Regions from separate parts of the Streptomyces sp. NPDC005799 genome, predicted to be linked through region 2. Evidence: riboswitches for the same ligand, from Rfam matches in the RefSeq annotation. Region 2 holds a riboswitch; the other holds the start of a gene.

Region 1 (5,292 bases), on a different contig from region 2:
CGCCTCGGGCGGGTCCGGCTCCACCGGCCTGTCCAACTCCTCGGGCGACTCGGTGGGTGACTCCTCCTCGACGGACGGCTCGCCGTCGCCCTCCGCCTCCACCGGCTCTCCCTCCGCATCGGCGGGCAAGTCCAGCAAATCGGACAACTCGGCCTCACCTTCCGCGTCTCCCTCGGATTCACGGACGGCCGACAGCCCGTCGACAGGTCGGTCGAAAAGCCGCGACTCGGACAATGAGCGGCAGGCGGTGGGCTCTTGGAGCCTCGTCGACACCGGCGCCGTCGCCTCCGCCACGGGCACCGGACGGCACCGCGGCGCGAGCGCCGAGGGGGCCGTCACCGAGAGCGCCAAGGGCGGCACGTACACCGTGCGCGCCGGTGACACCCTCGGCTCCATCGCCGACAGCCTTGGCCTGGACGGCGGATGGCGCGCGCTCTACGGCGCGAACAAGCAGGCCATCGGTGCCGACCCGAACCATGTCTCCGCCGGTCAGACGCTCGAACTTCCGGTTGAATAAGGGGCGAACGGGGCGGAAAAAGACGGGAGTTCACGTCACACTTCGCACTGAATGTCCGGTTTGGCGAAAGTGTGGGATGAGTCTCAGAAGCCCTGATCGTCTTTGAAATTCCGCCGATTCCGTGTCTACGGTCTTCACCGCTCGGCAATCCGAGCCCCGACGGCCGCAACGCCGAATCCTGCCAGTGGCCGTACGGGAACAGTCGTCGCTTGACAGCGCCGTAGGCAGGAGCGGGGGACCCAAGGTAAGTGCCCCACCGGGCAGTTGACGGTGGCGGCTTGGGGTGGAGCCGCGTCTCGTGGAAGCGAGGACGCGGCCGGGCAACTCAACCGGCCCGAACCCGACAGCTCACCTCGCAGGCGTCGGTGAGGGGATCAACCATGCTGTTTTCCGGCAAGGGCAAGCACCGTCGTCCGTCCAAGGCCACCCGTGCCGCCGCGCTCGCCGGTGTCACCGGTGTCGCCATCGCCGCTCCGCTGATGGCGGCCGGCAACGCCTCCGCCGCCACCGCCTCCCAGTGGGACGCGGTCGCCCAGTGCGAGTCGGGCGGCAACTGGTCCATCAACACCGGCAACGGTTACTACGGCGGCCTGCAGTTCTCCGCCTCCACCTGGGCCGCGTACGGCGGCACCGCCTACGCCCCGCAGGCCAACCAGGCCGGCAAGGCGCAGCAGATAGCCGTCGCCGAGAAGGTCCTCGCCTCCCAGGGCAAGGGCGCCTGGCCGGTCTGCGGCAAGGGCCTGTCCAGCGCCGCGTACAACGGCGCGAGCGCCTCCAGCGGCACCACGAACCGCTCGACCGAGTCGCAGGCCGCCTCCCGCTCCTCCGAGCGTCCGGCCGCCAAGACCCACAAGAGCCAGAAGACCGTCACCACCCCGACCGGCAAGAAGGTCAAGAAGGGTGACGGCGAGTACAAGGTCGTCAAGGGTGACACCCTCAGCTCCATCGCCGCCAAGCACGGCGTCAAGGGCGGCTGGAAGAAGCTGTTCGAGCTGAACAAGGACATCATCGCCGACGCCAACCTGATCTACCCGGGTCAGCAGCTGCACCTGAAGTAATAGCTGAACCACAGGGCCCTGACAGCCGTGTCCCCCAGTGCGGAGGACGCGTGAGGGCCTCCCCCTCCCCGTCCCCACGGGCTCCCCGCTCCGGTGCGTGTTCCCCCGTACGCACCGGGGCGGGGCTTTTTCATGCGCGGATGCTCGCGCCGTTTTCACGCGGGAGCGCCCCACCCTCTTTGTTCCGTTCAGAAACAATTTACTCTCGGTTCTGCCCAAGAGATGGTCGGCGGCGTGGCCGATCGGCCTTGGGCGGTTAGGCTCGTCTCGCAGAGCCACCGCGGCGCTTCACAGCCGCGTCACATGGAAGAAGGAGATGCTCGTGCCGTCCATCGACGTCGTCGTAGCCCGGGAAATCCTGGACTCCCGAGGCAACCCCACGGTCGAGGTCGAGGTCGGCCTCGACGACGGCAGCACGGGTCGTGCCGCCGTCCCGTCCGGCGCCTCCACGGGTGCCTTCGAGGCCATCGAGCTCCGCGACGGTGACCCCAACCGCTACCAGGGCAAGGGCGTCGAGAAGGCCGTCCTCGCCGTCATCGAGCAGATCGGCCCGGAGCTGGTCGGGTACGACGCCACCGAGCAGCGCCTGATCGACCAGGCGATGTTCGACCTGGACGCCACCGACAACAAGGGCTCCCTGGGTGCCAACGCCATCCTCGGCGTCTCCCTCGCCGTCGCCCACGCCGCCTCCGAGGCCAGCGACCTCCCGCTCTTCCGCTACCTGGGCGGCCCGAACGCGCACCTGCTGCCGGTGCCGATGATGAACATCCTGAACGGCGGCTCGCACGCCGACTCCAACGTGGACATCCAGGAGTTCATGATCGCCCCGATCGGCGCGGAGTCCTTCTCCGAGGCGCTGCGCTGGGGTGCGGAGGTCTACCACACCCTGAAGAAGGTCCTGAAGGGCAAGGGCCTGGCCACCGGCCTCGGCGACGAGGGCGGCTTCGCCCCGAACCTCGAGTCCAACCGCGCCGCCCTCGACCTCATCCTCGAGGCGATCAAGCAGGCCGGGTACGTCCCGGGCGAGCAGATCGCGCTCGCGCTCGACGTCGCCGCGTCCGAGTTCTACAAGGACGGCAAGTACGAGTTCGAGGGCAAGTCCCGCTCGGCCGCCGAGATGACCGAGTACTACGAGGAGCTCGTCGCCGCCTACCCGCTGGTCTCCATCGAGGACCCGCTGTTCGAGGACGACTGGGCCGGCTGGAAGGTGCTCGCCGACAAGCTCGGCGACAAGGTCCAGATCGTCGGCGACGACCTGTTCGTCACCAACCCCGAGCGCCTCGCCCGCGGCATCGAGGAGGGCACCGCGAACGCCCTGCTCGTGAAGGTGAACCAGATCGGCTCGCTGACGGAGACCCTGGACGCCGTCGAGCTCGCCCAGCGCAACGGCTTCAAGTGCATGATGTCGCACCGTTCCGGCGAGACGGAGGACGTCACCATCGCCGACCTGGCCGTCGCCACCAACTGCGGGCAGATCAAGACCGGCGCCCCGGCCCGCTCCGAGCGCGTCGCCAAGTACAACCAGCTGCTGCGCATCGAGGAGATCCTCGACGACGCGGCGGTGTACGCGGGACGCAGCGCGTTCCCGCGCTTCAAGGGCTGAGCACGAAGGGCTGAGCGCCAAGGGCTGAGCACCAAGGGCTGAGCACCGTCAACGGCTGATCCTTACGGGGTTAAGCCTTAGCCAGTCGTACGTACGTCCCCGTACCGGTCCCGTACCGTGTGCGGGGACGTACGCACGTGTGACGGGAGGCGGGGAACATGGCCGTGAAGGACCGGGACCGGTTCTCCACCGCGACCAGACTGCGGCTGCTCGGCGAGCAGACCGCCGCCCGTGTGTACCGCTCCCAGACCCGTCGGCAGGCCCGCCGCTCCCGCCTCACCGGCCGCGCGGCCCTGCTCGCGCTCGTGCTGTGCACGCTGGTGGTGGCGCTGGCCTATCCGATGCGCCAGTACGTCTCCCAGCGCGCCCAGATCTCCGACATGGAGCGGCAGCAGCAACAGGAGCGACAGCGGGTCGAGCAGCTGCGCGACCTCAAGGCGCGCTGGCAGGACGACGCCTACGCCGAGCAGCAGATCCGGCAGCGGCTGCACTATGTGATGCCGGGCGAGACGGGGTACGTCGTGATCGACCCGGACGCGGCCAAGCAGTCCCGCGCCGACGTCGGGACCGCTGACCGGCCCTGGTACGCCAATGTCTGGGACGGGGTCGACAAGTCCGACGCCTCCGACCAGTGACGTGACGAGAGAGACAAGTTCGTAGTGGAAACGCCTCCGCCGACCACCCCGCGCACCGAGCCCACCGACGCGGATGTCGAGGCCTTCAAGCAGCAGCTCGGGCGTCCGCCGCGCGGCCTGCGCGCCATCGCCCACCGGTGCCCGTGCGGGCAGCCGGACGTCGTGGAGACGGCGCCCCGTCTTCCCGACGGCACCCCCTTCCCCACCCTGTACTACCTGACGTGCCCCAAGGCGAACTCCGCCATCGGCACGCTGGAGGCGAACGGGGTGATGAAGGAGATGACGGAGCGGCTGGGGACGGATCCCGAGCTGGCCGCCGCGTACCGTGCCGCGCACGAGGACTACGTCCGGCGCCGGGACGAGATCGAGGAGCTGACCGGTTTCCCCAGCGCCGGTGGCATGCCGGACCGGGTGAAGTGCCTGCACGTCCTGGTGGCGCATGCGCTGGCCGCCGGCCCGGGTGTGAACCCGCTCGGCGACGAGGCGATCGCCATGCTGCCCCAGTGGTGGGCCAAGGGGACCTGCGTGACGCCCGCTAAGGAGGACGAGAAGTGACCCGTGTCGCCGCCGTCGACTGCGGTACGAACTCCATCCGGCTGCTCGTCGCCGACGCGGACCCCCGGACCGGGGAACTGGTCGATCTGGACCGGCGCATGACCATCGTGCGGCTCGGGCAGGGCGTCGACCGGACCGGGCGGCTCGCGCCCGAGGCGCTGGAGCGGACCTTCGCCGCCTGCCGCGAGTACGCGGCCGTCATCAAGGAGCACGGCGCCGAGCGGCTGCGGTTCGTGGCCACCTCCGCCTCCCGGGACGCGGAGAACCGGGACGAGTTCGTGCGCGGGGTCCTCGACATCCTGGGCGTGGAGCCGGAGGTCATCTCCGGCGACCAGGAGGCCGAGTTCTCCTTCACCGGGGCGACCAGGGAGCTGGCCGGCGCCGATCACCTCGACAGGCCGTACCTGGTCGTGGACATCGGCGGCGGGTCAACCGAGTTCGTGGTCGGTGAGGACCACGTGCGGGCGGCCCGCTCCGTGGACGTCGGCTGTGTGCGGATGACCGAGCGGCACCTGGTCCGGGAGGGCGCCGTGACCGACCCGCCCACCGAGGAGCAGATCGCCGCCATGCGGGCCGACATCGAGCGGGCCCTGGACCTCGCAGAGGAGACGGTCCCGCTGCGTGAGGCGCGCACCCTGGTCGGGCTCGCGGGGTCGGTGACGACCGTCTCGGCCATCGCCCAGGACCTGCCCGAGTACGACTCCGCCCGCATCCATCACTCCCGGGTCTCCCTCGAACGCGTCCGGGAGATCACCGACTGGCTGCTGCACTCCACCCACGCCGAGCGGGCCGCCGTACCGTCCATGCATCCCGGCCGTGTCGACGTCATCGCCGCCGGGGCCCTCGTGCTGCTGTCGATCATGGAGCGGACCGGTGCGGGGGAGGTCGTCGTCAGCGAGCACGACATCCTCGACGGCATCGCGT
Region 2 (5,292 bases):
ATTCTCACCCGAATCGGTGAGGAGTGGTGTTTTCCGTGGTTTCCAGTTGACCAAATCGACGGAGGAGAAGCGTCAAACCTCGGAGGCAACTCCGTGTACTCCTGGGGTATGACACGGGAGGGCGACGCCTCCCCCGACCCGTAGGGGTACGGGTGTGACGGGGAGGGCGCCGCCCTGGGTCTGAGCCTCAACTACCGTGTCAGCGCTGCAGGAACACGTAGTCCGCGTGGTACGGGACCCCGACGATGTCGCCCGGCGTGCAGCTGCCGGAGGGAGCGACTCCGCCGACCGTGTTGAGCCGCAGGATCTCCGTGGTACCGGCGAGCAGGCCCCGGTGCTTGCCGGACTGCGTGGCCTTCAGGTCGAGCTCGGGAATGTTGCCGTTGCCGTTCGGGGTCTTGGTCAGGACGGCCCCGGTCACCGCGCTGCCGTCGGGTGCGACCCACTGCGGCGTACCGGAGTTGGGCGCGACGAAGGAGTGCCTGATGCCGCCGCCGAGCAGGGCGCTGACGTCCCGCTGGGCGAAGGCGTACCCGCCGCCGTCGGCCGGCTTGCACTCGTAGATCTGCTTGCCCTTGACCACGGACGCCTGGAAGTTGTGCAGGGCGTCGCGGAAGTCGAAGGCGGCGACGGTGACCTTGTGGAGCTGGCCGCGAACGGCTCCGCCCGGGAACTGGGACGTGTGCAGGTTGGCGTAGAAGGAGCCGGGGTCGGAGGTCAGCGCCTCGAGCAGCGCCGGGTCGTCGACCTTGACGGTGCCGGTGAGGTGGTGGCCCTTGGCCTTCTTGGCGATGAGCTTGCTGAAATCGATCTTGACGCCGCCGTTGGTGCCCTTGGCGCCCTGGTGGATGTGGAGCATGGTCGGCCTGCCGGTGCCGCGCCAGGTCACGGCGACGGACACCTTGTCGCCCTGGACCTTGACGAACTCCAGCGCGGCGCCGTCCTTGTCCCCCACGGCCGGGCCGCCCTGCACCGGCACCTCGTTGGCGCCGCGCAGGCTGGTGGCGAGCAGGGTCGCGGTGGAAGCCGCGTGGTCGGCGCGGGTGGCCGTGGTGGCGGAGGCGGGAATCGTGCCGGCGGCGACACCGCCGGCGGCGGCCACCGCGAGGGCGGTGACGATGAGGCTCTTACGGCGCTTCGAGAACGTCGTGTTCTTGCCCATGATGCAGTTTTCTCCCCGTAGACCGGCCGACACCCCCTGCGTCGGCCTGCTGGGTATGAGTACGGAAGCGATCTGAGACTGGACTCAGTCCAAGCTTGTGATGCGCATCACATCACCGGGAAGGGCTGGCTCAGCCCGTCCGTTGTAGCCCGTACGGCACCCGGGGAACGAGGCCCTTCCGGGCCGACGGCGGTGCAGGGGAGGAGTCCCCTGCCGCGTCCAAAGGGGCATTCCCCCTGGCGAGGGGGCGTGGGCGGATCAGCCCGCGCGGTGCACCACCGCGTCGCACATCTCCATCAGCGCCAGCTTCGCGTCGCACTCCCTCAGCGGCGCCAGCGCCGAGCGCGCCTCCTCCGCGTAGCGCACGGTGTCCCGCCGCGCCTGCTCCAGGGCGGGATGCGCCCGCAGCCCGGCGAGCGCCTCCGCGTGCCGCTCGTCGTCGGTGAGGTCGGAGTCGAGCAGTTCGCACAGGGCGATGTCCTCGGCCAGCCCGAGTCGCGCGGCCCGCTCGCGCAGCCGCAGCACCGGCAGGGTCGGAATGCCCTCGCGCAGGTCCGTCCCCGGCGTCTTCCCCGACTCGTGCGAGTCGGACGCGATGTCCAGGACGTCGTCGGCGAGCTGGAAGGCGACCCCGAGCCGCTCCCCGTACTGGGTGAGCACGTCCACGACCGTCTCGTCGGCGCCGGACATCATCGCGCCGAACCGGCAGGACACCGCCACCAGCGACCCCGTCTTGCCGCCGAGCACGTCCAGGTAGTGGTCGACCGGGTCGCGTCCGTCCTGCGGTCCCGCGGTCTCCAGGATCTGTCCGGTGACCAGGCGCTCGAACGCCTCGGCCTGCACGCGCACGGCCTCCGGACCGAGGTCGGCCAGGATGTGCGAGGCACGCGCGAAGAGGAAGTCGCCGGTCAGCACCGCCACCGAGTTGCCCCAGCGGGTGTTCGCGCTGTCGACCCCGCGGCGCACCGCCGCCTCGTCCATGACGTCGTCGTGGTACAGCGTGGCGAGGTGGGTCAGCTCCACGACCACGGCGGACGGCACGACTCCGGGCGCGTACGGGTCGCCGAACTGGGCGGCGAGCATCACGAGCAGCGGCCTGAAGCGCTTTCCACCCGCCCGCACCAGGTGCTGGGCGGCCTCCGTGATGAAGGGGACCTCACTCTTGGTGGCTTCGAGCAGTCCCTCCTCGACGGCCGCCAATCCGGCCTGGACATCGGCTTCCAGAGCCTGGTCCCGCACGCTCAGCCCGAACGGCCCGACGACGGTCACGAGGGGTCTCCTGTCTGCTGGTGTCTACTGGCGGTTACGCGGTTTGTCGATACGTCGCTGCCATCACTCAAGTCAGCGTATCCGGTCACCTTTCGATCACCGCTGCCGCCCACCCGTCCAGGCCGGGCGGTATCGGATCACGACCGGTATGTTTTTGATCAACTGATATGAACCGATTTTTACCGACTTGCGCGCCCGACGTGAAGAGGAGCGGCGGCGCGTGTCCCGAACAGAAGCCGACGCCGAGCCCGGCAGTCAACCTTTCCCCGGTGACGACCACGCATTCCTCGGCAGTCAGGCCATCCCGATACCCCCGTCCGCCGACACGCTCACCAATGGCGGAACGGGCGATCGCCACGGCCTGCCCCACGGACGGCTGTTTCACTACGAGTTGAGTTCATTGCCCGTTTTGCCTCTCTTGTCTAAACCAGTGACTTGGCTCACGCCTGAGCGTGCTCCGCATTCCGGTGCATTTCTCCCGATCCGCCTTCTGTCGCGCCCGAGTTGAGGCTTGGCGGCCGCAAAGGATCCAGCGCCCCATATGCCTCAGACCAAGGTCAACAGGGGTGATGTGTGAATTCGGGACTTGTTCCGGACATGTGCTCTCGCATACGTTCCCGGCCTGTCGGGCGGACGCCTAATCCTGCCGCCGCCCGTTCCACCAACCGAGAACGCACGGCAGGAGCGGGGGAACCAGGTAGTTCGCCGATTCGGACGTCCCAGGACATCCGGTCCGGCTCGGGGTGAAGTCGTGTCGCCGTACGGCGGTGCGGCCGGGCATCTCCCGCCCGAACCCGACAGCTCACCTCGCAGGCGACGGAGAGGAACCTCGTCATGTCCGCTGCCGCTCAGCACCGCCGTACCAGAAGCTCCCGCATCGTCCGCAAGCTCGCCGTCATCGGCACGGGTGCCGCCGTACTCGCCCTGCCGATCGTGGGCGCGACCAGCGCCTCCGCCGCCACGCCCACCGTGGCCACCGCCACCTCGCTGGGCTACGCCAACAATCTCGACGGCTGGATCCGGGCCTCCCTCCAGGTCATGGCGCAGCACGGGATCCCCGGCACCTACAACGGCATCTACCGCAACGTGATCCGCGAGTCCTCGGGCAACCCGTACGCGATCAACAACTGGGACTCCAACGCGCTCGCCGGCACCCCGTCCAAGGGTCTGCTGCAGGTCATCGATCCGACCTTCGCCGCCTACCACGTGTCCGGCACCTCGTGGGACCCCTACGACCCGGTCGCCAACATCACCGCCGCCTGCAACTACGCGGCAGCGCGCTACGGTTCGATCGACAACGTGTACGGCGCCTACTGAGCCGACCGGTCAGTCAGAACAGTCTCTCGAGGACGACGGCGATGCCGTCGTCCTCGTTCGACAGGGTGATCTCGTCGGCCACCGCCTTGAGTTCGGGGTGGGCGTTGGCCATCGCGACGCCGTGGGCGGCCCAGTCGAACATCGGGATGTCGTTGGGCATGTCGCCGAAGGCGATGGTCTGCCGCGGGCCGAGCCCCAGGTGTTCGGCGGCCAGCGCGAGGCCGGTGGCCTTGGTGATGCCGCATGGCTGGAGTTCGACGGTCCCGGGCCCCGACATGGTGACGGTGGCCAGCGAGCCCACCACCGAACGCGCCGTCGCCGCCAACTCGTCGTCGGACAGGTCGGGATGGCGCAGCAGCACCTTGCTGATGGGCTCGCACCACAGGTCGTCGCGCCGGCCGACGCGTACGGCGGGCAGGGTGGGGTGCGGCATGAGGTACCCGGGTTCGATGAGCGTGAGGCCGTCGACGCCGTCCTGGTCGACGGCCGCGTACACCTGGCCCACCTCGGCCTCGATCTTGCCGAGGGCCGTCTCGGCCAGCTCCCGGTCCAGCGTGACGGACCACAGCAGGCGGTCCGCGCGGTGGTCGTACACCTGCGCGCCCTGTCCGCACACCGCGAGCCCCCGACCGCCCAGGTCGTCGAGGAGCGGCCGCACTCTGGGGGCCGGCCGGCCGGTCACCACGAGGTGCCGGACACCGGCGCCGGCCACGCGCGCGAGGGCGGCGAGAGACCGGTCGGAGAGGGTGTCGTCACCTCGGAGCAGTGTGCCGTCCAGGTCGGTGGCGATGAGTGCATATGCGGTGGGTGCGGCCATGATCAGAGAATACGGACCGCACGCCCCACCGACTCATCGCGAACCGGTCGACCGGCCCGTTCTCCCCGCCCCTCCGCCAACTCCCGTATCGCCGGCAGGTGTCGCTCAACTCCCTTGTCACCGGCGGGTGTCGGGGAGCTCGCGAGGAGCGCCTCGCGCCGGGCGGACGCGCTCCTCGCCGGTCGGCGGTGGCGGTTCAGCCGTGTGCCGCCGCCAGGTGCCTCGCCAGCCTCGGGGAGGCGAACTCCGTGCCGCAGACGAACCGCATCACCGGTCCGTAGGAGGCCGCGGCCGGCAGGCCGGTGAAGTACAGGCCGGGGACCGAGGACACGTACCCGGCGCCCAGCCGGGGCGTGCCACGGCTGACGGCGACACGGGTGCGCAGCTCGGGCCCGAGGAAGTCCATCGCCGCGATGTTTACGCGGTACCCGGTCGCCGCGATGACGTGGTCCGCCGCCAGCTTCTCGGTCTGACCGCCGAAGGTACGCACGGTGAGCGTCGGGCTGCCACCGTCCGCGTCGGTCGCCACGATCCTGTCGACCTCGATGACCTGCACCTTGCCCTCGAAGCGGTCGCGCAGCCACCACGCGCCGAGCGGGCCGAGGACCCGGCGGACGAGGTAGTGGCGCGTCCCGGCCGGGAGACGGCGGTACGGGTGCGGGTAGTAGCTCAGTGCCCACAGCGACCAGGCACGGCCGAAGGGCGACTCGGGGCGCAGCCTGGGCTG

Evidence for each region. A riboswitch is a leader RNA that binds a small molecule or an ion and turns the genes downstream of it on or off. The one in region 2 is predicted to bind cyclic di-AMP.
Region 1: linked by a shared signal. The riboswitch ahead of ABZ453_RS16520 (transglycosylase family protein) and the one ahead of ABZ453_RS22815 (transglycosylase SLT domain-containing protein) in region 2 are both predicted to bind cyclic di-AMP.

Annotation. Positions count from the first base shown of each region.
Region 1 is NZ_JBEXXQ010000014.1:167,046-172,337, forward strand. It holds gene ABZ453_RS16515 (transglycosylase family protein) at 1-517, shown strand, start outside; cyclic di-AMP (ydaO/yuaA leader) riboswitch at 724-894, shown strand; gene ABZ453_RS16520 (transglycosylase family protein) at 898-1,575, shown strand; gene eno (phosphopyruvate hydratase) at 1,892-3,178, shown strand; gene ABZ453_RS16530 (septum formation initiator family protein) at 3,337-3,813, shown strand; gene ABZ453_RS16535 (DUF501 domain-containing protein) at 3,838-4,368, shown strand; gene ABZ453_RS16540 (Ppx/GppA phosphatase family protein) at 4,365-5,292, shown strand, end outside.
Region 2 is NZ_JBEXXQ010000022.1:140,075-145,366, forward strand. It holds gene ABZ453_RS22800 (CHRD domain-containing protein) at 200-1,162, opposite strand; gene ABZ453_RS22805 (polyprenyl synthetase family protein) at 1,421-2,431, opposite strand; gene ABZ453_RS22810 (hypothetical protein) at 2,517-2,789, opposite strand; cyclic di-AMP (ydaO/yuaA leader) riboswitch at 3,072-3,260, shown strand; gene ABZ453_RS22815 (transglycosylase SLT domain-containing protein) at 3,266-3,748, shown strand; gene ABZ453_RS22820 (HAD family hydrolase) at 3,762-4,565, opposite strand; gene ABZ453_RS22825 (FAD-dependent oxidoreductase) at 4,762-5,292, opposite strand, start outside.